DNA from 4 places in the Rossellomorea sp. y25 genome. Region 1 is predicted to be linked to each of the others. Evidence: riboswitches for the same ligand, from Rfam matches in the RefSeq annotation. Region 1 holds a riboswitch; each other region holds the start of a gene.

Region 1 (5,769 bases):
GTGACGACTATGTATAATACGATTGTGGGAAGCTTTTCTACAGGGCATGACCCTGCTGTACCAACCCAACAATACAAAATGACCCAATCCCACGCCACTACTTATGGGGTAAAACCAGGAACACCCAAAAAACCAAACCAATCCGTCAATGAGCTTTCAGATAAAGGCTTGTCTGCTTATATGCTTGGACAAACGAAATCTCTGGCCACCCTGCTTGCCATGACGGCTCTTGAAATGACAAATCCCGTATTACGCCGCGTTGTGGCAGACAGTGTACCGAACTTCATTGAAATGAGTTATGAGATTTTCCTCTATCAAAACAAGCATGGCTATTATCAGGTTCCTCAGCTAAATGAACAGGATATGACGCTTATGCTGCAAAGCTATACGACAGTTCCACAGCAGACCCCCCCTCAATAAGCTGCTATTTACGCCTGCGCCTTCTTTGGATGCAGGCTTTTTTATGTCCCGGCTCGTCTGATGAACCGACTTTTTCACATGTACATAGACTAAGAAAGAAAGTGAAATTGGGAGGTGTTTGAGTTGGTACACACAGTAAAGACAGGAGAAACACTTAGTCAGATATCAAGGGACTACCGGACTCCCTTGGCCGTCATCCTTAATGCTAACCCAGGTATTGACCCAGATAATATTTATCCCGGACAAACGATCACCATACCGGGGATTCCTGACGCTACTGCGAATCCCTACCGTATTCAAGTCTCTGTTAACAACCGCTGGCTGCGTTTATTCAAAGACGGCATCCAAATCAAGCAGTACCCCATTGCAGTGGGTAGAGTACTCTTCGAAACCCCAATTGGGGAATTCATCATCATTAATAAAGCACCGAATCCCGGTGGCCCCTTTGGAACGATGTGGATGAGTTTATCAAAAGAGAGTTATGGGATCCATGGAACAAATGACCCCAGTTCCATTGGGAATGCCGTGTCCAGAGGGTGTATACGCATGTATAATAAAGACGTTGAGGAGTTGGCAGGCCTCATTCCGATCGGTACACCTGTGTTGATCAGTCCATAGAAGAAGTGTATAGGGATGCCTATACACTTCTCCATTTGGGAAGTGGTGACAGTCAGATGGCATCACCACTCTTTCCTTTATAAGACAGCTCTCTTTGTTTCTATATAATCCAGTCCAAAGTGCATATGAAGGACTCTGGCCGCCTTTTCCACATCCCTTTTTTCCACAAGAGCACTTAATCCTACTGAAGATTCCCATATAGACACCTTTGAAATATGGTAGTCATGAAAAACGTTGGTAACCTTCTCTTTCACCTCATGGGATGAGTTGATGCGTCCAATCACAGATACTTTAGATAGATCTTCTCTTTGTTCTATATGGGAGTAGGCCTGATTATATTGTTCGACGATTCTCTTTACTGCTTGAAAATCCTGTTCTTTAACGATGAGGACAAGGTTTTCCCCGTACTTTACTATTTCTGTCTCGATATGGTGTGAATCGAGATCATAAAGAATCAATGACTCTCCTCCCTGGCAATCAAATATTGTGAGAACAGAGATGTCTTCCTGATGGGCCACTCCGACTATTGAAGCATTTCTATGAGTTTTCCCACTGATCAAGGTTCCACGCCCCTCATTCAAACTGGAACAAACAACAAGCGGCACGTGATGTTCCCTCGCATGTTTGATGGCTCTTGGATGCAGGACACCCGCTCCCATGGTGGCTAAGCGCAGCATCTCCTCATAGGAGAGGGTATCAATTTTCGATGCCAGGGGAACGACCCGGGGATCCGATGTATACACACCATCCACATCTGTATAGATATCACATCTGACGGCTTTTAACGCCGATGCAAGAGCAGCTGCCGTCGTATCCGAACCGCCCCTCCCTAATGTGGTCACCTCTCCTCCTTTCGTAATCCCTTGAAAGCCGGCTACTACGACGATTCGTCCGTCTGATAACTCCGTTTTGATCCGATGCGTATCGATTGAGGTAATCTTCGCATTTCCGAATACTCCGTCGGTTCGGATCCCCGCCTGCCTGCCTGTCAGGGACACTGCTTCTACTCCTTGATGTTCGAGGGCCATCGTCAAAAGGGCAATCGTCACCTGCTCCCCAGTGCTTAAGAGCATATCCATTTCTCTCTTGCTTGGCTCTGTGGAAAGTTCCCCTGCCAATTTCACGAGGGTATCAGTCGTTTTATTCATAGCTGAAACCACTACGACAACGTCATGCCCCTTTTCTTTTTCTTTCAAGACATTGAAGACCATCCGTTTGATTCGATCTGTAGAACCAACAGAGGTTCCACCAAACTTTTGAACAATAATACTCAAGTGATCCCCCTACTTTCTATCAGACCTTTTTTTGAAGCTATTTTTCACTAATGGCTGCTTTCCGCTCCTGGTGCTCGCTTCCCTCGGGAGTCAAGCATCTGCCGCTCCAATCAACATCGTGATAAACATTTCCTTTAAACAACGATCGATATGATACTTGGTTAATACTTTTTTTATGAAACGGCGACGCCAGTTTTCACCTCATTTTCCAACGGAATTTCTTTTAGAATAGAAACGGCTTGAATATCGTCATGTGTCCTTAGAAGAGTTTGAAGTGTGTCTTTGCTACCTTCAACAAAAACATACAAGTAATCGTCCAGCTGAATGCGATCCTTTAATGTAAACGATGGGATCCAGCTTTGATAATCTTCATTTTCACGGATCCTCAGAACCCATTGGTGGCTGCTCTCTTGATGAACTTCCCCGGTGCTCACTGTGCTTTGGGCAGAGTCCGTATACTTCCGTTCTATCAATGAAAGAAAATCCTCTACCATGGCGCTTCCGGTAGGTAATTTACCGGCCCCGGGACCCAGCAGGGTGATCCTGCCTACAAGGCTGCCCTTTAGCGAGATGGCATTTTCCACATCCTCCACACCGTAAAACGGATGGGTGTCATGGACAAGGATTGGTTCGACTTCACCCGTGATATGATTTGAAGAATCCCGTTCAAGGGAACCTACATGCTTAAATCGCAATCGAAATGATTCCGCTGCTTGAAGCCATTCTGCAGTCAGGTGTGATATTCCTTTTCGTCTGATATCCTTCCAGTCCGGCTGCCTGCCAAATGCCGTTTGACTTAAAATGAGAAGTTTATAGAAAGCATCATAGCCTTCAATATCACTGGTCGGATCAGCTTCAGCATACCCCTTCTCCTGGGATTGCTTTAACGCTGTCTCAAAGGAGATTCCACGTTTTCTCATTTGCGATAAGATGAAATTGGACGTCCCATTCAGAATTCCTTGAACCCGTTCAATCTCATTCACCTTAAGAAGCTGCCTGATACTGCCGATCACGGGAATCCCCCCCGCTGTCGTCGCTTCGAAACCTATGGTTACCCCATTATTTCTCGCCTTTTCCAATAGATCCGGACCATATTTAGCAAACATGGCTTTATTTGCTGTGACAATATGAATTCCTTTCTCGATGGCTTTGGTTAAATACGTATGACCCGGTTCTTCACCTACGATTGCTTCAAAGATCACATGAAGATCCGGGATATCCAGAATTTCTTGAAAATCCGTTGTGACCTTAATTGACGAATCAATGTTTCGTTGTTTAACAGGATCCTTAATAAGGATGGCCCTTACCTTTACCTCTTTACCGAGGACTTCCCTTATTCTTTCCTGATGGGTATCAATGGCTTCACAGACTCCTTGCCCGACTGTTCCAAACCCCAGAAGTGCCACATTTATCGTTGACATGCTTCAGCCTCCTAAGTATCTTTTTTTCAATTTTTCACTTGCTTGATTCATTCCTTTGAAGATCCACCCTGAGAGTCGAAGAGAGCAATGTGGGAAAGAAAGAGGGTATACAGAAAAGCCCTCTTCTTTTTAAGAAGAGGGCTAAATAATCATGCTCCTCCCCTTATCTTCCAGATCCGTATAGATCTGTAGGAATTGGCACCTTTACAGTCTGATCCTGTAGGTTGCCGGGCTTCATCGGGCCTATCCCTCCGCCGCTCTTGATAAGAGATATATCGTTTCGTTTTGGTATTACTTGCTATTTGAGTATGAATTGGATTATATAGGGGATTCATTCCTTCGTCAATACCATTTTTGGTATTTTTCAAAAATTCTTTCTAATGTCAATAGGTAGGGTAATTCCTATTGGTTTACTTAAGATTCGACTCCATCTAGAAGCCTATAAATCTAATTTGCAGAGAGACGTTTTAACATGATCTGGCAGGGAAAACTAATCCATATCCCTTGATTTGAAAGGAACCGAATCTATTATGCTGAAAAAACTGCTTCCCTTATCCATCAGAAAATATCTGCTCATGTCAAAACGGCAACGAATGCGAGAGATCCGACTGACCATTTGGTATATGCCATTCTTTTATATTTGTTTTTCCATACTCCTTGTAGCACTCACCCTCTATTTAGATTTATATGCTGACATCTCTCAGTATACATTTGATTTATTAAGTATGGATGCATCTGTTACACGCATGCTTGTCAGTACACTCATCGGGGGCATTCTCACACTCAGTGCTTTCACCCTGAATTCGCTGCTTGTTGTACTAACGATGTTCAGTGGTCAATTTTCACCGAGGATGCTCCTGGATTTCATTTCGGACAAACAAACGCAGCATGCCCTTGGAATTTTCAATGGCAGTTTTGTATATGTATTGCTCCTCTTTCTATTTATCGGAAATTCAAAGGAAGAACTGTTTGTTGCTGCCCCGATCATGACGATTGGACTTGCATTCCTTACTGCAGTCACTTTTATATTCTTCATTAACCATGCCTCTACTTGGATGCAGGTGCACAATATTACGTACAATATGAAGCAGGTTTCTGAGGTGATGATCAATCAAACGCTGAAACATGACCTAGAAGCCCACCGAACTAGAAACACCGGCGATATAATGGAGCACTATAAGGAGAATATCATTCATGTGAAGTCAAGAGAGTCGGGATATATACAGTTGATTGATTTTCATGGAATGATTGAAGCGGCAAAAAATGATCAACTTGTCATACAGCTCCACTATAAAGTCGGGGATTATGTTTTGGCGGGGAATGAATTGGTGAGCATTTGGGGACCTGAAACCAAGGATATTTCTACTAATCACTATCTCGACTTTATCGAAATGGGCCATAAGGAGACGGAAATTCAAGACCTGCAAATGGGAATTCATAAGCTTGCAGAAGTAGCAATCAAATCCCTTGGAAATGATGATCCTAAAACAGCCTCCAATACGATTGATCAAATGGCCGATCTGATGATAACAGTTGAAGATCACCTATCCTTCACCCCGTATTTAATCGATCAAGAAGGAAAAATACGAGTCATTCTCCAGACAGAAGCATTTGAATACTATCTATATCGGGGATTTGGCTATATCAGGCATTATGCAAAAGAAAATCATCTCATCATTACTGACATCGTTCGGGCACTCGCTCTTATTGCAGAGTCCATTGACCCCTCTAAGCACAAAGCCATATGGGAATTCGCCTGTAATACCATTGATCATATTGAAAGGGAGGTCATTTACGAATTAGATAAAACCTTTCTTCTGCAGGAAGTTCATAAGCTGGCACGTCTAACTGAAAACCTTAGAGAATATAAGAAAATCGAAAGTAAATTCTATCCTTCTGCTAATAAAAACACGTAAAAAGCTTCATCTCATAAAAGAGATGAAGCTTTTTTACCAGGAATTAAATCCATGTTTCGACGATACTGGAATCTTCCCCTTGTGCTTTCGGTACTAGCGAGAAACGTTCTGGAATTTCAC
Region 2 (5,769 bases), 2.1 Mb from region 1:
TAACATAAGCTCTTCAGGGCTCTGTCAATTAGCGTGTACTAGGTGGTGAGGGAACTGCTCCACTTGCAGCTAGCATTCGGCCGAGCCTCCTCAGCTTAGCCGAACGGGGTCTCGGAACGACCAAAATGGAGTCTACGCAGCCCTCACCATGTATAAGAGTTTTCGTGACACAGCTTATTTATGCTAATAAACAATTGAATGAAACAGTTTGTCCTATACCAGCTAAAATCTACTGTACATTTTGAAAAATGCTGTATTCTAAACAATTATGATATTTATATTAGTCTAGAGTAAGAAACTCACACTTAGAAAGTTGATTGGAGCGGAAGGTGCTCGACTCCTGCGGGAATAACGGGAAAGTTGAGACCCCGCAGGGCAAAGCCCGAGGAGGCTCAACTCACGCCCCGCGGAAAGCGAGCACCTGGAGCGGAAATCAACCCACTACTCGCTTTTTCAAAAGCAACAAAGTTTAAGAAAAGAACCTTTTATAATTAGTGATTGAATTACAACCCTATTTAGATTATCATCTAATTAGATGGTAATCTAAATAGTGAGGAGGAGACCTTTTGCAATTAAGTAAACAGGTAGCTTTTCATAAAACGATGGGTGATGCTACCCGAATCAAGATTGTCTATTTACTGGCATCTGAAAGCTTACATGTGGGAGCCATTGCGGGAAAACTGGGACTCACTGCCCCGACAATATCCCATCATCTAACGAAACTGAAAGAGTGCAATCTTGTTTATTCACGAAGAGAGAAGAACACGGTTTACTACTATTTGAATAAAAAGGTTTTGAGTCATCATGGAAATGTTCTTCATCAGTTTGCTCAGGAAGAGGAAGGGGAAAATGTGATGTCAGAGAAGTTATTGAAAGAAAAACAGAAGGTAAAGAATAATTTCCTTGAGAAAAATGGACGAATCAAAAATATTCCTTCTCAACAAAAAAAGAAATTATTTATATTGGAACATATGGTGGAAGGATTAAAGGTGGGAGAAAAATATAAGGAAAAAGATTTGAATGAATATATTCAACAATTTCATGAGGACTTTGCAACCCTGAGAAGAGAATTTATTATTCATCAGTTTATGTATCGGGAAAATGGCATATACGAAGTGAACCCGAGGGAGATGTGGGCATCGTCAAAACTGTATGAGAAATAGCAAGGAAGTAAAAGGAAGAGCAGGAGGGATCTCCTGCTCTTCCTTTGGATTTAACCGATGGTTTGTTGAATACTTTCTTCAAAGCTAGGGTAGAGAACACCTTTTTCCGTTATAATGCCTGTAATCAACTCATGAGAAGTAACATCGAAGGCGGGATTATAAACAGGAACGTTTTCTGGTGCAATCAATGTTCCACCTACTGTTGTGATCTCTTCCCGGGTTCTTTCTTCAATCGGAATCTCATTACCGTTTCGGATTGAAAGATCGAAAGTGGAGGATGGAGCAGAAACATAAAAAGGAATATTGAAGTGTTTACACAGAATGGCAAGCATGGACGTTCCGATTTTATTTGCGGTATCCCCATTGGCAGAGATGCGATCAGCACCAACGATGACTGCTTCTATACCTTTTTCTTTCATTGTATGAGCCGCCATGCTATCGGTGATGAGGGTGACGTCAACTCCGGATTGTTGTAATTCCCAAGCAGTCAGTCGTGCCCCTTGCAGAACGGGCCGCGTTTCACATGCGTAAACCTGAAAAGCTTTTCCTTTTTCTCTTCCTAAATGAAATGGGGCTAATGCCGTCCCATATTTACTCGTTGCAATGGAACCTGCGTTACAAATGGTCATCACCTTATGTTTGTCCTTCAATATACTTAATCCATATTCTCCTATTAAACGACATACTGCCTCGTCTTCTGCATGAAGTTGGATTGCAGCATGGAGTAAATTGGTTTTGGCTTCATTAACCGAAGATATATGCTCTAATACCTTTTCCAGGCGATTTAAAGCCCAAACCAAGTTGACTGCAGTAGGCCGTGATTCAATGAGGTATTTCTTGTCCCGATGAAAGAGGTCCATGAATTCTGCTAGGGTATTCGCTTCATATTGACAGGCTGCTTGGGCTAATCCGTAAGCCGCCGTGATGCCAATAGCAGGAGCCCCTCTCACTTTTAGGGTGATAATCGCATCATAATAATCTTCAATGGTCGAGAGTTTATTGTATTCCACTATGTTAGGCAGTTTTTGTTGATTTAGAATCAGTAAATAATCTTCATGCCACTCTAGTGAAGTTGGAATTGTAAGTGTTTGTGTCATGTCAATCTCCTTTATTCATTAAGAATGTGACTGTATTAAGGATATGAGTCCCTCAATGGACTGGATCTGTTTGCGTTTCACGATCAGTTCTTTTCCAAGAGCTATGCAAATACGTTTAGCTTTTATTCTTTGTTCCTGATCAGCGATGCTCTCCAAATCTTCAACATGAGCAAGGCCAATGGTTCTTCTGATACATTCACATCCTGCAAAGCCGATGCTGTCCTGAAAGCTTTTCTCCAATACATATTCAAGGTAGCCATTTACTTTCGTGTAGGCATCTCGGCTTTCCATCCAATGTTTGGAGAACGTCGTAGAGAAGACGTTCCAGGTATTCTGGATGTGATGGAGAATCGTATCCTTCTCTTCAGGTTTTGAAACCGCCTGGAAGATGAGGTTTGCAATGAATTGTCCAATGTCAAAGCCAATCGGTCCATAAAAGGCGAACTCGGGATCGATCACTTTTGTTTGGTTCTGATCTACAAAGATGCTACCAGTATGAAGGTCTCCATGCAGTAGCGCTTCCCCTTCAGTCAGAAAGCTCTTTTTCAATTTTGCCACCTCAAGCTTTACAGTGAAATCTTCCCATAATTTTTGAACATCTTGAGATAACTCTTCCTCAAATTCATTGGTTTCACTATTGAAAAAAGGATCAGTAAATACGAGATCTTCAGTAATTTTGCATAGCTCAGGATTTGAAAATTCTTTCACGTATTCCTTTTTCTTGAAAGGATGAAGGGCATAATCAGATGTGAAATACAGTGTATTGGCTAAAAAAGTTCCGATGTCTTGGGAGAGCTGTGGATACTTTTCCCCTTTGATAAGGCCTGCCCGGGCAATCGTCAGTGCACTCAAATCCTCCATTACCGTAATCGCAAGTGCAGGATCTGAGTGGTACACTTCAGGAACCAGATCCCCTACAAATGATCGTTGAAGCTTTAGAGCACCGGCTTCGATTCTTGCCCGTTCGATTGTCAATGGCCAACTTTCCCCTACAACCTTTGCATAGGGAAGTGCTTGCTTAATAATGATTCCTTTACCTGTTTCACTCTCTACTACATGAAATACCAAGTTTAAGTTGCCGTCTCCTATTTCTTTACATGTCAAGAGAGTTCCATCTTCAAAAATTCTTAAACGAATGGCCAGCACAATTGCCGACTGTTCAGTTAGTGGTTGATACGTATTGAGTTTAGTAATTGCCATTTTCGTTCCTCCTTTTAGTACACCCTTATGAGTACAGTGTTATGGAGGCTTTTCCGTGGCATTAGAAAAGCCTCTTTCCATGTTCGAAAGAGGCTTGAAGAAGGTATCTTCGTCGCCTCTTATCTCTCAGAAAGATAATCTTTCTGTTGGAATTAGCACCGTGCCTTACTGGATTAGTCAATCCGGCGCTTACTGCGCCCCGTTTTAATACGGTATTATGGTCGGTTGCTGGGCTTCATAGGGCCAAATCCCTCAGCCAGCTCTTGATAAGAGTTGCGTACGCTATTTAATTAAACTTTCAGAATGTTCCATATGAATTGAATGGTACCATTGAAGTATTTTCCATGTCAACGGTTTTTTTAAAGAAATAACCTTTCTAATAAAAATCCGGTCTTCGATCCTGAAATATCGGAATCTGTTTTCGGACTCTTTCTACTTCATGTAAATTGATTTCAGCTGAAACCAATTCTTCCGTTTGAGATCCCTTTGAAAGAATTTCTCCCCAGGGATCAATGATGAGGGAACAACCGCCGAATTCATTGTTCGGGTCACTGCCCACACGGTTGCAGGCGATTACAAAGCACTGATTTTCAATCGCTCGTGCCCTTAAGAGGGTCTGCCAGTGATCAATTCGTGCTGCTGGCCACTCTGCTACGACAAAAACAATCTTGGCTCCCAATAGTACATGTTTTCTGAACCATTCCGGAAAACGAATGTCGTAACAAATCAATCCTGCCATCTCTGTTTCTTGAAGGGTGAACATGCCATCTTCTTGTCCAGGAAGTAAATAATGATGTTCATTCATTAGCTTGAAAAGGTGAAGCTTTGAATACTGTTTCACCAACCTGCCATCGGAATTCGCAACTAAAAGTGTATTGCTCACCCCATTCTGTGTTTTGTTTGCCACAGAACCACCTACAATGTGAATGGAATATTTCTTTGATAGAGAAGTCAGGAAAGAAGATGAATCTTTCGCACCGTTATCAGCTATGTCATCCATTCTTGTAAGGTCATATCCAGTCGTCCAAAGCTCAGGCAGCACAACTGTATCACAGCCGTCATTCTTCGCTTTTTTAACCCATTGTTCTACTTTTTTCTTGTTTTCTTCAGGGTTTCCGAACACAATATCCATTTGTGCGAGACCTATCTTTTGAATCATTTGCTTCACCTCATTATAGACTTTTGGAATTTATTCCTTTACATTCTTTATTTTCCGTTATATCATTTGTGACTAGAATTTGAAAGTAATTAATTTTCAAAAAAATGTAGTGGGTGAGTATATGAAAACCTTTAGTAAGGCAAAACGTTTAGATTTATTACCTGAACAATTTTTCGCATCCCTTGCAAGTACAGTGAATGCGGTTGTGGAAGAGGGACATGATGTCATTAATTTAGGGCAGGGAAATCCGGATCAGCCGACTCCTCCACATATTGTGGAAAAACTGACAGAAGCAGCTGCTTCACCATCGAATCATAAATATCCTCCATTCCGTGGCTTATCGTCATTTAAAGAGGCGATTGCCGCCTTCTACCTCCGTGAATACGGTGTAAAAGTAGATTCGGAAACAGAGGTAGCTGTGCTGTTCGGAGGAAAGGCAGGTTTAGTTGAAATTCCTCAATGTTTATTGAACCCTGGTGATGGTGTATTAGTGCCTGATCCTGGTTACCCGGATTATTTATCCGGGGTAGCATTAGCAGAAGCCCGCATGATCAAAATGCCTCTCCGTGAGGAAAATGGATTTCTACCTGATTATCGAGAACAGTCTCGTGAAGAGTTAGAAAGTGCAAAGTTAATGTTTCTTAACTATCCTAATAATCCTACTGGTGCGATCGCTACAACCTCATTTTTTGAAGAAACAGTGAAACTTGCCGATCAGCATGATATTTGTGTTGTACATGACTTTGCCTATGGAGCGATTGGGTTTGATGGACGGAAGCCTATTAGCTTCTTGGAAACAGAAGGAGCCAAGGATGTTGGCATAGAAATTTATACATTATCGAAAACGTATAATATGGCTGGCTGGAGAGTGGGGTTTGCAGTGGGGAATAAGAGTGTCATTGAAGCGATTAACGTCCTTCAAGACCACCTATATGTGAGTCTGTTCGGCGCCATTCAAGAAGCGGCTACCACCGCCCTTTTAAGCTCGCAGGAATGCGTGAATGCATTAGTTTCAACATATGAAGAAAGAAGAAAACTATTAATCTCTGGTCTTCAGGAAATAGGGTGGGATGTAAAAGCTCCACAAGGTTCCTTCTTCGCCTGGTTAAAGGTGCCTGAAGGATTTACATCCGTAGAGTTCTCAACCTAT
Region 3 (5,769 bases), 1.9 Mb from region 1:
TTTCAGAAGTGAAGCCAGTACCTTTGCTTCCTGCAAGGACGGGATGGTTTCGAATGCCAACAAATCAGCACCCGCCTCCACTAATGCCTGGATTCTTGGAAAATGGAAATCTGCTAAATGTTGATCACTTACTCCATAGTTCCCAACGTATTCAGAGCCGTCAGCAAGGTATGCCCCGTAAGGTCCTACAGAACCTGCAACGATTGGTTTCGGCCGATTCGCATTGCCCTTCTCTTCCTTCCAGAATTCATCCCGGGCCTGTTTGGCAAGAGTAACCGTTCTCTTGATTAATTCCAGCGCTTCAGGTTTCTCTATTCCTCGCTTTTTAAAACCATCCACCGTTGCCTGGTAGCTGGCTGTAATCGCACAATCGGCTCCTGCACGGAAATAATCAGCATGAACCTTCTCAATCGCTTCCGGTTTTTCAAGAAGTATACGGGCAGACCAAAGGGAATCGTTTAAATCAAAGCCATGGGATTCCAGCTCTGTGGCTAATGCTCCATCTAAAATCAGTGGGGAATGTTTTTGTAAAATACTATCAATGGGATTTAGCTTCAGTTGATTCGACATAACCTTTTCCTCTTTTCTTTACGTATTGTGTTAGATAATAGCTTCCATAGCAAAGGACGATAAACGGGATTCCGCAATAAAGGGCTATCCTCTGAGTGGGATCAAAGGCAATGCCGATACAAGAAGCTAGACAAAGCAGAAATGACGCAATGGGAACGAGTGGGTAGAGCGGCGTCCGATAAGCCAGATCTTTCACATCGTTTCCTTCCTTTATATACTGTCTTCGAAATAGAAATTGGGCAGCACTAATGCTCATCCACACGATCACTACCGCAAGGCCTGAGACCGAAACCAATACGATGTAGACCGTTCCCGGTGCAATGATGCTTGAAAGCAAGGCCAGTCCCCCTCCCAGCATGCTGCATACAATCGCATTGAGAGGGACTCCCCTATCAGTCAATTTGGCAAAGATCGGTGAGATGGTTTGCTTATCTGCCAGCGACCATAGCATTCTGGAAGAAGCATACAAACCTGAGTTTGCGGCTGATAAAATGGCCGTTATAATAACAAAATTCATGATATCGGCGGCATATGGGATTCCAATCCGTCCTAGCACCGCTACGAAAGGACTTTCCAATATACCGGCTGACTGGCTCGGCAATAAAGCAGATAATACGACAATCGTCCCTACATAAAAGATGATCAATCTCACAAGCGTGGTGCGGATAGCTTTAGGAATCGATTTTGATGGATTCTCCGTTTCTCCCGCCGCAACCCCGATCAATTCTGTTCCTGAAAAGGCAAAGTTCACGGCAAGCATGGTCATCAAGATGGCAAATGCCCCATTCGGAAACAACCCTGAACTTGTGATATTCGAGAAAAACGGAGCGGGCTCTGATTGACCGAGAGGGATGAACCCGACAATCGCCCCTGCCCCGATCACAATAAACGCAACAATCGAAATCACTTTTACTAAAGAAAACCAAAATTCAGATTCAGCAAAAAACCGCACTGACAATGCATTAAGTCCAAAAATCAACGCAGCAAAGACCGCGCTCCATATCCATACACTAATCGAAGGAAACCAGCGCTGCATCATCAAGCCAGCCGCCGTAAACTCCGACCCCAATGCCACTGTCCATGTCAGCCAATATAACCAGCCCACCGTGTAACCGGTGCCTGGACCAATGAACTTTGCAGCATAACTATGAAAGGATCCCGTCTCCGGCATATGGACAGAAAGCTCGCCTAAGCAAAGCATCACAAGATAAACAACCAGCGCCCCAATCAAATAAGCAAGGATCGTCCCAAACGGTCCAGCCTGATGAATCGTATAACCCGAACTCAAGAATAGCCCGGTTCCGATCACCCCTCCAAGAGACAGCATCACCAAATGCCGTGTCTTCATCTTCCTTTTAAAACTCTGACCTGCGTGTTCCATAAAAAAACACCCTTCCTCCTGAATATATTGTGGAATAAGTGGACAAACAAAAAACGCACCCTGAACGAGTGCGTCACCGACAAATAAAAGATTGCTCCTATCTATCAGGTTTGAATCACCCGCTGGAATTAGCACAGTATCTTCACAGACCTGTTGCTGAGGCTTCAAAGGGCCAGTCCCTCCACCTCTCTGGATAAGAAAATATGTAGATTTTTTAAAACTTTATCAATATATTGGAATAATGTCAAGAACATGAAACAGATGAGCAGCCCAGCCTATCCGAATGTTACTTCGGAAAGAAAAAAGGGAACAACTATACTAAAAAAGGAGAAACTGCCATGCAAGAAGGTCCGGAAATCAGAAGAGCTGCAGATGGAGTAGAGCGCGCTCTTAAAAATAAAAACGTACAAGATGTGTACTTTGCCTTCCCTCATTTAGAAGAGTACGAAGACCTTTTAAAAGGATCGATCGTGACCAGAGTGGATACGAAAGGAAAAGCCATGCTTATCCGCTTTGACAATGGCTACACCATTTATTCACACAATCAACTCTATGGAAAGTGGTACATCAGGAACCTTTACAATTATCCGAAGACAAACCGCCAGCTCAGATTGGCTCTACATAATGAGAAAAAGTCGGCACTTCTTTACAGTGCATCTGATATTGAAGTCCTACGTGATGAAGAGGTACCTGAGCATCCTTTCGTTGCAAAAGTGGGACCCGATATTTTGAGTGAAGAAGTAACAGCGGACGAGTTGCTCCAAAGAATGAAAGACAAACGATTCTACAAAAGAAAGTGGTCGATTTTTTTATTAGATCAAGGGTTTGTAGCAGGAATCGGGAATTATTTGAGATCTGAGATCATGTTTGCAGCAGGCATCCACCCTTCTCTCCGTCCGATTGACTGTACGAAAGATCAATTGATGAAAACATCAGAGGCAATCATTCATTTAATGATGCAATCCTATAAGACTGGGGGAATTACAAACGATCTTGAACTTGTTGATAAGTTAAAAGCTCAAGGAGAGAAGCGCTCAAAATATCGACATTGGGTATTCAATCGGGAAGGAGCATCATGCTTTATTTGTGGGAGTGAAATTGAGAAGACGGTCGCAGCTTCGAGGCGGTTGTATTTTTGTCCGGTATGTCAGGTTGGGAGATAGGTTCCCTGCACCCCCTCGCCTCCCATGAACAAAGATAACTGTGTTACAGTAAAAAGCTCATCTCATCAGATCTGACAAAATGAGCTCTTCTATTCTACATTCCGTATTTCTCCCGATAATAATCATGCTTCGGCTGAAACAACTCTTCATCGGATTGTCTGACGTCGGAGAAATGATCTACATTATAATGACCATACAAAGCCTTGTTATGGTGCTGGATGATTTGTTCAGCCTTCAACACGGATGAATCCTTCGTTGAGTGACCATCCGATACCAGGGTTACATCCAATCCATTAACCGTTGCATACCGAACAGCGGTGTCGATACAATATTCTGTTTGGCAGCCCATGATGACGACATGTTCAACCTTATTGTCTTTTAAAAAGCTTAATAAAGGCGTACCATAAAACGAATTTGTCGCTAATTTATCATACACAACAGCGTTGTCCGGAACATGGATGTCCCTGTGAACCTGGAATCCGTCACCTTCCCCGCCTCCGACATCCTTATCCCGTATAAAGACGGGATGAGCACCCGCTTCGGCTGCCATTTGGATGACCCGATTGATGGTTTCAATCAGCCTCTCTTTTTGGAATACAGCTTGTTCCCCTTCATTTCCTTCAATTAATTCCTGCTGGGCATCAATCACGAGCAATGCTTGGTTCAATAGAAAAACTCCTTTATCTCCATTTTCTCCTCAACTATCTTTGAATAGTTTCGACTTATCAATGAGAAAGTCCTCTTACACACAAAAAAAACAGGAAACCTTTTGGGCTTCCTGTTACAGGTTCATTCTTCATGTACCGCAATACGTTCGGTAAGGACGAACAGATGGTTCCGGGAGTTTGGTGTACTCGCACTGTTCTGTCGTGTACTGGTAAGGATTCTTAAGGACCTCAAGCAAACGCTCCATTACGCTGTAATCATTGCTTTTCACAGCAGCTTCCAACGCTTCCTCCACACGATGATTCCGGGGAATCACCGACGGATTGCTTTTTCGCATTAACTGATGAGTTGCTTCTTTCGATTCTTTTTGCCTGTTTAGTCTTTCTTCCCAGCGTTCTTTCCATTGAATAAATTCAGTATTTTTAAACAGATCGATTTCTTCCTCATTTGTTAATGAACGGAATGTATTCGTATAGTCGGCACGATTCTCTTTCATTAATCCCAGAAGATCTTTTGCAAGGGATTCGTCCCCTTCTTCTTTGTTGAAAATACCGAGTTTCCCTCTCATTCCGTCGAGCCAGCGAGCTTCATACAGCTTAGGGAATTCCAGCACAGCATCTTGAGCAAGTTTCAGCGACTCTTCTTGTTCATCATGAAGAATCGGCAACAAACTTTCGGCAAATCGGGCAAGGTTCCAACCGGCAATTTGAGGCTGATTGCCATAGGCATAACGTCCCCCGGTATCAATGGAGCTGAATACTGTTGCCGGGTCATACGTATCCATAAAAGCGCATGGTCCATAATCAATGGTCTCTCCGCTGATCGTCATGTTATCTGTGTTCATCACACCATGAATGAACCCGGCCATTTGCCACTTGGCAATAAGTGCAGCCTGGCGCTTGATGACTTCTTTTAACAGGTAAAGATAACGGTTCGGTGCATTCATACCTTCCGGGTAATGACGCTCAACTGCATAATCAGCCAGTGCGCGGAGATCATCTACCGTTCCAAATTTAGAAGCAAACTGAAAAGTACCGACACGAAGATGACTAGCCGCTACGCGGATCAGGATCGCACCCTGCTGTTCCGTTTCCCGATAAATCGGTTCACCCGTAGTCACCACCGCCAAGCTCCGGGTAGTCGGAACCCCAAGTCCGTGCATGGCTTCACTGATGATATGCTCCCTGAGCATCGGTCCAAGTCCCGCGCGACCGTCCCCACCTCGGGAATAAGGGGTTCTCCCTCCCCCTTTGAGCTGGATATCAAAACGCTCACCTGATGGGGTGATCTGTTCACCGATCAGGACTGCACGACCGTCTCCCAGCATAGTAAAATGGCCAAACTGATGCCCGGCATAGCTTTGAGCAAGGGGTTCGGCACCTTCCGGAATTCGGTTCCCGGCAAATACCTCTACCTCTTCTCCAAGTTTCCCCGCGTCCAGCCCCAGCGACTCAGCCACTCGTTCATTCAGTACGATCAGCTTTGGAGCTTGAACAGGAGTCGGATCCTGTCTAGTAAAAAAAGAACTTGGAAGTGTGGTATAGCTGTTCTCGAGATTCCAACCTGCTTGATTTCCCATTATCGTCATCTCCTTCTTTTCATAAATAAAACAAAAAACCATAGACCGTCTATGATTTTTGTGTAGTTCCCTTTTATGTCACCATCATTATAACGTTCTTCTCGGCTAATGTCCTATATGGCACCTGCGTATGTATCACTACTGATAGGATTTTCATTGGCATGAATTCCTATACCAAGAATAACATCCAGCAAATTAACATTATTGTAAAAATTAAAATTATTTTGAAATTTTTGTAATGCAAAGATATAATACTTCTAAAAGACTTTGGGGGTGTTTTTACTGAGAAAGTTCAATGTCATCGGTCTTCCCATTCAATTCTTGCTCACATGCATCGGATTATTCCTTTTCAGCGGTGCCGGTTCTCTGCTTGCGTATGATACGGAATTGGTCATCATGCTGGGGAAATA
Region 4 (5,769 bases), 570 kb from region 1:
ATTTATTGAGTTGGCACATGAAATTTTAGTAGAGAAAAAGCAAGCAATGGCATTCGAAGAAGTAGTCAAAGAAATTAAAGGTTTGCTTGAAATCTCTGATAAAGAGGTTCGCAGCCGTTTACTTCAATTCTATACGGACCTGAATATCGATGGACGCTTTATTGCCATGGGTGATAATCGTTGGGGATTAAGAGAATGGTATCCGGTTGATCAAATCGAGGAAGAAACCGTTCCAACAATGAAATCCAGCAAAAAGAAAAAAGCGAAGAAAAAAGACGATGAAGATCTGGATCTGGATGATTTCGATGATCTGGACGATGAAGATCTTGATTACGATGACCTTGATGACACGGACGATGACGACGATCTGACGGATGACGACGACGATGTGGATGCCGTTGACGATGAAGACGAAGATCTGGACATCGATGAAGACGATGATGAACTCGAAATCGATGAATTTGATGAAGTAGATGATGATGAAGACGAAGAAGAAGAAGAGTTAGAAGAAGATGAGGAAGAGAAGTAATCTCTTCGACTGGAATGGCTGCTCCCCAAAAGGTATTTTGCCTTCGGGGAGCTTTTTAATATGCTCAAAATGATTGAAAATTCTATTCTTATTCAGTGCTTGACTTCTTCCTCACAGGAAGGTAGTATTTTATTTGGGCTCCCTAAAAAGGGACGAATAACGTATATCACGCTCCCCTTACATGTTTGTAAGCGGGGCGTTTTTTATTTTTGTAAGAAGAAAGCTTTGACATAATAGGGTTTTACCTAAACCTTATGTGTGGAGGATCTATCTTTTCAAAACCCCTTACATTTTTATGTATATTGATAATAAGAGGCTGTCTTTTAGCGGTTTATGCAGATGAATTTATTTTATGAGAATGGACTTGTCCTTCTTTGAACAAGATAAATTCATGACATGAATACATAGGAGACACCCTCTACTTTTTTTGAACCAAACTTACTTTGAAGGGGGACATATACATGACTAAGTATATTTTCGTAACAGGCGGCGTAGTGTCGTCACTAGGGAAAGGGATCACAGCAGCGTCCCTTGGTAGACTATTGAAAAACCGTGGAGTGAGCGTCACGATCCAGAAGTTTGATCCATACATCAACGTGGATCCAGGAACGATGAGTCCATATCAGCACGGTGAAGTATTCGTAACCGATGATGGTGCAGAAACGGATCTTGACTTAGGTCACTACGAGCGTTTCGTTGATATAAACTTAACGAAATACAGCTCTGTGACAACGGGTAAAATCTATTCAACTGTACTGAAGAAAGAGCGTCGCGGTGATTATCTTGGTGGAACGGTACAAGTTATCCCACACATCACGAATGAAATCAAAGAGCGCGTATACCGTGCCGGACGCGAAACCAATTCAGATGTCGTAATCACGGAAATCGGCGGAACAGTAGGGGATATCGAATCTCTGCCATTCCTTGAAGCCATTCGCCAGATCAAGAGCGATGTAGGCCGTGACAATGTGATGTATATCCACTGTACACTTGTACCTTACATCAAGGCAGCTGGTGAAATGAAAACAAAACCGACTCAGCATAGCGTAAAAGAGCTTCGCAGTCTTGGTATACAGCCAAATGTCATCGTCGTGCGTACAGAAATGCCAATGACTCAAGACATGAAAGACAAAATCGCGTTATTCTGTGATATTGATAAAAATGCTGTAATCGAAGCAATGGACGCAGATACACTATACTCTGTACCACTTGCACTACAGGATCAAAAGCTTGATGAAATCACATGTCAGCACTTGAAGCTTAATTGCCACGAAGCAGACATGACCGAGTGGAATGAACTCGTTGATAGAGTGAAAAACCTGTCCCGTAAAACAAGAATCGCCCTGGTAGGGAAGTATGTTGAACTGCAGGATGCGTATATCTCAGTAGTGGAAGCCCTTCGTCACGCAGGCTACCATTTCGATAGCGACATCGAAGTAAGATGGTTGAACTCTGAGCTGATCGACAACGCAAATGTAGCAGAAAAACTGGCAGATGTAGATGGAATCCTTGTACCAGGTGGCTTCGGTGACCGTGGAGTAGAAGGGAAAATCGCTGCGACTCAATATGCCCGTGAAAACAAGGTACCTTTCCTCGGAATCTGCCTTGGTATGCAGCTGGCATCTGTAGAATACGCACGTAATGTTCTTGGATTGGAAGGAGCTCACTCTGCTGAGTTAAATCCTGAAACGCCATACCCTGTCATCGACCTTTTACCAGAACAAAAGGATATCGAAGATCTTGGTGGGACACTGCGTCTTGGACTATACCCATGTAAGCTGACAAAAGGTTCAAAAGCCTATGCGGCCTACGACGGAGAAGTGGTTTATGAGCGTCACCGCCACCGCTTCGAATTCAACAATCACTACCGTGAGCAAATGGAAAAAGCCGGCTTCATCTTCTCAGGCACAAGCCCTGATGGCCGTCTTGTGGAAATCATCGAGCTAAGCGATCACCCATGGTTCGTCGCATCTCAATTCCATCCTGAATTCACTTCACGCCCGACACGCCCGCAGCCTCTATTCAGAGACTTCGTGGAAGCGTCACTTGCGTATGGTGAGAAATAAGATTTGATTATGTAACTGCTCTCCCAGGTTTGGGAGGGCGGTTTTTTTTAGGGTGGGGGTGGCCGATTTTTAAGGGGAATCGGAATTTATCGACCATTCTACAAATAACGACAATTTTCACGAACTCCTCTTTTATCTCATCTATAAAATTTTCCAAAAAAGAATATTGACAATATTCCCGCATATCGTTAACATATCGTTTATAGCATGCGAACTATACCAAATTTCATAATCTCTTATAAAGAGTTGGCAGAGGGACTGGCCCGATGACGCCCGGCAACCTACCGTTTAGACGGAAAGGTGCTAAGACCTGCAGGAAGAATTTCCTGAGTGATAAGAGTACGTTTATTTATACATAAACCTCTTTTCTCTTGGGAAAAGGGGTTTTTTTATTTGCAAAGAATGTTTTGTGAACTTTGTTGCTTTTAAAGGGAAAGTGCTGATTGATTTCCGCTCCAGGTGTACGGAGGTCGATAATAGCTTTAAAGTAGGGATACTTTCCTTTAGATTGCTCTGTCAATACTGAGCTCTGTCACGGAAATCTCTTATAGATGGTGAGGGGAACTGCGTAGACTCCTGCGGAAAAACGGGCGTGCCGAGACCCCGGAAGCGAAGATGAGGAGGCTCGGCCGTACGCTAGCTGCAAGCGGAGCGGTTCCCCTCACCATCCAGCACATACTGGTTGACAGAGCCTTTGCAGATCCCGGTTTTAAAACAACAAATATCTTTTATGAAAAGAATATTTTAAAAAATTGAGGCATATCACCTCGGGAGGAGAAAAGAAAGATGAAAAAAACGGCATCATTATTCGTATTACTCGCACTTATTTTCAGTTTAGTCGCTTGTCAGCCAAAGGTATCCCAGGAAGCGGACGCAGACAGTGGAGAGAAGAAGGAAGCAACATCTGATCATCCATTGGCCAATAAAAAGATCGCCCTTATTATGCAAATCAATTTAGGGACATTTTCCGCTCAATACATAGAAGGTGTCAAAGAGCAGGTAGAGAAGTTTGGGGGCAAGATTCAAGTATTTACGTCTGAAGGGGACCTGGCAAAAATGTCTTCTAACCTGGATGCGGCCATCAATCAAAAGTTTGATGGGATCCTCATCGATCATGGAACGAAAGAAGCACTGCAATCAGGGGTGGAAAAAGCGAAGGAACAAAACATTCCGGTTGTCGTATTCGATGCGGATGTTGCTTCAGAAGAGGTGACGGTCCTCGAACAGGGTGATCAGCAAATGGCTGAACAAACCTTGACGAAGCTTTCAGATGAGATTGGCGGTAAGGGTGAGATCGTGAAAATTTGGGTTGCAGGCTTTGCCCCGATGGAAAGACGCCAAGTAGCCTATCAGGAGTTTTTAGAAAAAAATCCTGATATTAAAGAGGTGGCGGCATTTGGAGCGGCTACTCAGAATACAGCACTGGATACACAGGCTCAAATGGAGGCCATATTGAAACAGTATCCGAACAAAGGTGACATCGATGCTGTTTGGGCTGCTTGGGATGAATTTGCAAAAGGCGCCGTTCGGGCAATCGAAGCGGCAGGGAGAGATGAAATCAAAGTATATGGAATCGACATGAGTGATGAAGACCTGCAAATCATTCAAAAAGATGGAAGCCCGTGGGTGGCATCGGCAGCCGTTGATCCGAAAGATATCGGACGCGTGCAGGTCCGGTTTTTATATCAAAAGCTAAATGGCGAGGAAACGCCTGAGAAAGTAAAGCTTGAGCCGGTATTTATTGAAAAAGAAGCATTGCCTGAAGAAACGATTACCACAGATCAATTACACGAGCATGTAGATGGCTGGGGAGCAAGTGAGCAAGGCTATACAGATGAATTAAAAACGCTTGAAGGATCGTTCAAAGAGTAGAAAGGAGTTAAAAGAGATGACGTCTCCACTGTTAGAAATGATCAATATCAATAAAACCTTCTCAGGAGTGAAAGCCCTAAAGAATGCAAGCTTCGATGTGAAAGAGGGGGAGGTCCATGCCCTCTTGGGGGCGAATGGTGCTGGGAAAAGTACGCTGATGAAGATTTTATCAGGAGCCTATGTGCAGGACAGCGGAGACATCATCCTTCACTCTGAAAAAAGAGACTATCAATCTCCGAAAGAAGCGAAGGAGCATGGCATCCATTGCGTGTACCAGGAAGTGGACACGGCCATTGTCCCTGGACTTTCTGTAGCGGAAAATATCGTCCTTGATCAGTTCTCACAAAAAGGTTTCTTCTTTATTACTAAAAAGTCATTAAAGAAAGAAGCGTCGGAGGCGCTTAGACGCATCGGGGCAGAAACCATTCCCCTCGGTCAGCCTGCGTCACACTTAAGTCTCGCTGAAAAGCAGCTGGTGCTCATTGCCAGAAGCCTGCTTCAACAAGCGAAAGTATTGATTTTGGATGAACCAACGGCACCTTTAAGTTCTTCTGAGACGGAAAAGTTATTCCGAGTCATAGAAGATTTAAAGAAAGAGAGAGTAGGGGTCATTTTCATCTCTCACAGGCTCCCGGAAGTATTTCAGCTTTCCGATCGCATCACGGTCATGAGAGACGGAGAGACCATTGGAACGTTTGGAACACAACAAACAACCTCTCACAAGATCATTGAAGCCATGCTTGGAGGAACATATAGAGAAGAGTTTCAGAAAAGAACGCTGCCGATCGGTGAAACGCTTTACGAAGTGAGGGGGCTCGAAGACGGACAAAAGGTGAAGGATATCCATTTATCCGTTAAGGCAGGAGAAGTAGTCGGAGTGGTCGGGCTTGTGGGAGCGGGAAAAACCGAGCTTGCCAAAGCCTTATTCGGAGCCTCTCAGGTAGAATCGGGTGACTATTTTCTGGGAGGAAAGAAGCTGAGGATTCACTCTCCCCGGGATGCGGTTCAAAATGGTCTGGCACTTGTTCCGGAAGAAAGACGAAAAGAAGGGTTGTTCATTCATGAAACCGTTCAGCACAACCTTAGCTTTCCTTCTTTAAGAAAAGTCTCCAACTGGTTATGGATCAACGGTCGCAAAGAACGTGAGCTGGCCCGTGAAAAAATCCGATCCCTTGGAATTAAAACCGCTCATGAAAGAATCCAGGCCAACTTTTTAAGCGGAGGAAACCAGCAGAAGGTTTCAATAGGGAAATGGCTGTCCGATGAAGCTTCGGTGTTTTTATTTGATGAACCGACGAAGGG

What was found. Region 1 has a riboswitch for S-adenosylmethionine ahead of AAEM60_RS19695 (homoserine dehydrogenase). Riboswitches for the same ligand answer to the same signal wherever they lie in the genome.
Region 2: another riboswitch for S-adenosylmethionine. It lies ahead of mtnK (S-methyl-5-thioribose kinase); the one in region 1 lies ahead of AAEM60_RS19695 (homoserine dehydrogenase).
Region 3: another riboswitch for S-adenosylmethionine. It lies ahead of mmuP (S-methylmethionine permease); the one in region 1 lies ahead of AAEM60_RS19695 (homoserine dehydrogenase).
Region 4: another riboswitch for S-adenosylmethionine. It lies ahead of AAEM60_RS22205 (sugar ABC transporter substrate-binding protein); the one in region 1 lies ahead of AAEM60_RS19695 (homoserine dehydrogenase).

Annotation. Positions count from the first base shown of each region.
Region 1 covers NZ_CP145886.1:3,885,436-3,891,204, forward strand. Annotated here, with positions in the region: gene AAEM60_RS19680 (spore coat protein) at 1-420, shown strand, start outside; gene AAEM60_RS19685 (L,D-transpeptidase family protein) at 544-1,038, shown strand; gene AAEM60_RS19690 (aspartate kinase) at 1,116-2,312, opposite strand; gene AAEM60_RS19695 (homoserine dehydrogenase) at 2,486-3,733, opposite strand; SAM riboswitch class I at 3,894-4,003, opposite strand; gene AAEM60_RS19700 (DUF2254 domain-containing protein) at 4,264-5,649, shown strand; gene AAEM60_RS19705 (hypothetical protein) at 5,693-5,769, opposite strand, start outside.
Region 2 covers NZ_CP145886.1:1,744,909-1,750,677, forward strand. Annotated here, with positions in the region: gene AAEM60_RS08710 (metalloregulator ArsR/SmtB family transcription factor) at 567-1,163, shown strand; gene mtnA (S-methyl-5-thioribose-1-phosphate isomerase) at 1,214-2,260, opposite strand; gene mtnK (S-methyl-5-thioribose kinase) at 2,279-3,460, opposite strand; SAM riboswitch class I at 3,577-3,733, opposite strand; gene AAEM60_RS08725 (carbon-nitrogen family hydrolase) at 3,837-4,619, opposite strand; gene AAEM60_RS08730 (pyridoxal phosphate-dependent aminotransferase) at 4,741-5,769, shown strand, end outside.
Region 3 covers NZ_CP145886.1:1,141,069-1,146,837, reverse strand. Annotated here, with positions in the region: gene mmuM (homocysteine S-methyltransferase) at 1-570, opposite strand, end outside; gene mmuP (S-methylmethionine permease) at 539-1,951, opposite strand; SAM riboswitch class I at 2,046-2,151, opposite strand; gene nei (endonuclease VIII) at 2,290-3,114, shown strand; gene AAEM60_RS05665 (isochorismatase family protein) at 3,209-3,781, opposite strand; gene AAEM60_RS05660 (YdiU family protein) at 3,911-5,368, opposite strand; gene AAEM60_RS05655 (ABC transporter permease subunit) at 5,633-5,769, shown strand, end outside.
Region 4 covers NZ_CP145886.1:4,458,355-4,464,123, reverse strand. Annotated here, with positions in the region: gene rpoE (DNA-directed RNA polymerase subunit delta) at 1-529, shown strand, start outside; gene AAEM60_RS22210 (CTP synthase) at 991-2,595, shown strand; SAM riboswitch class I at 2,829-2,935, shown strand; gene AAEM60_RS22205 (sugar ABC transporter substrate-binding protein) at 3,382-4,467, shown strand; gene AAEM60_RS22200 (sugar ABC transporter ATP-binding protein) at 4,484-5,769, shown strand, end outside.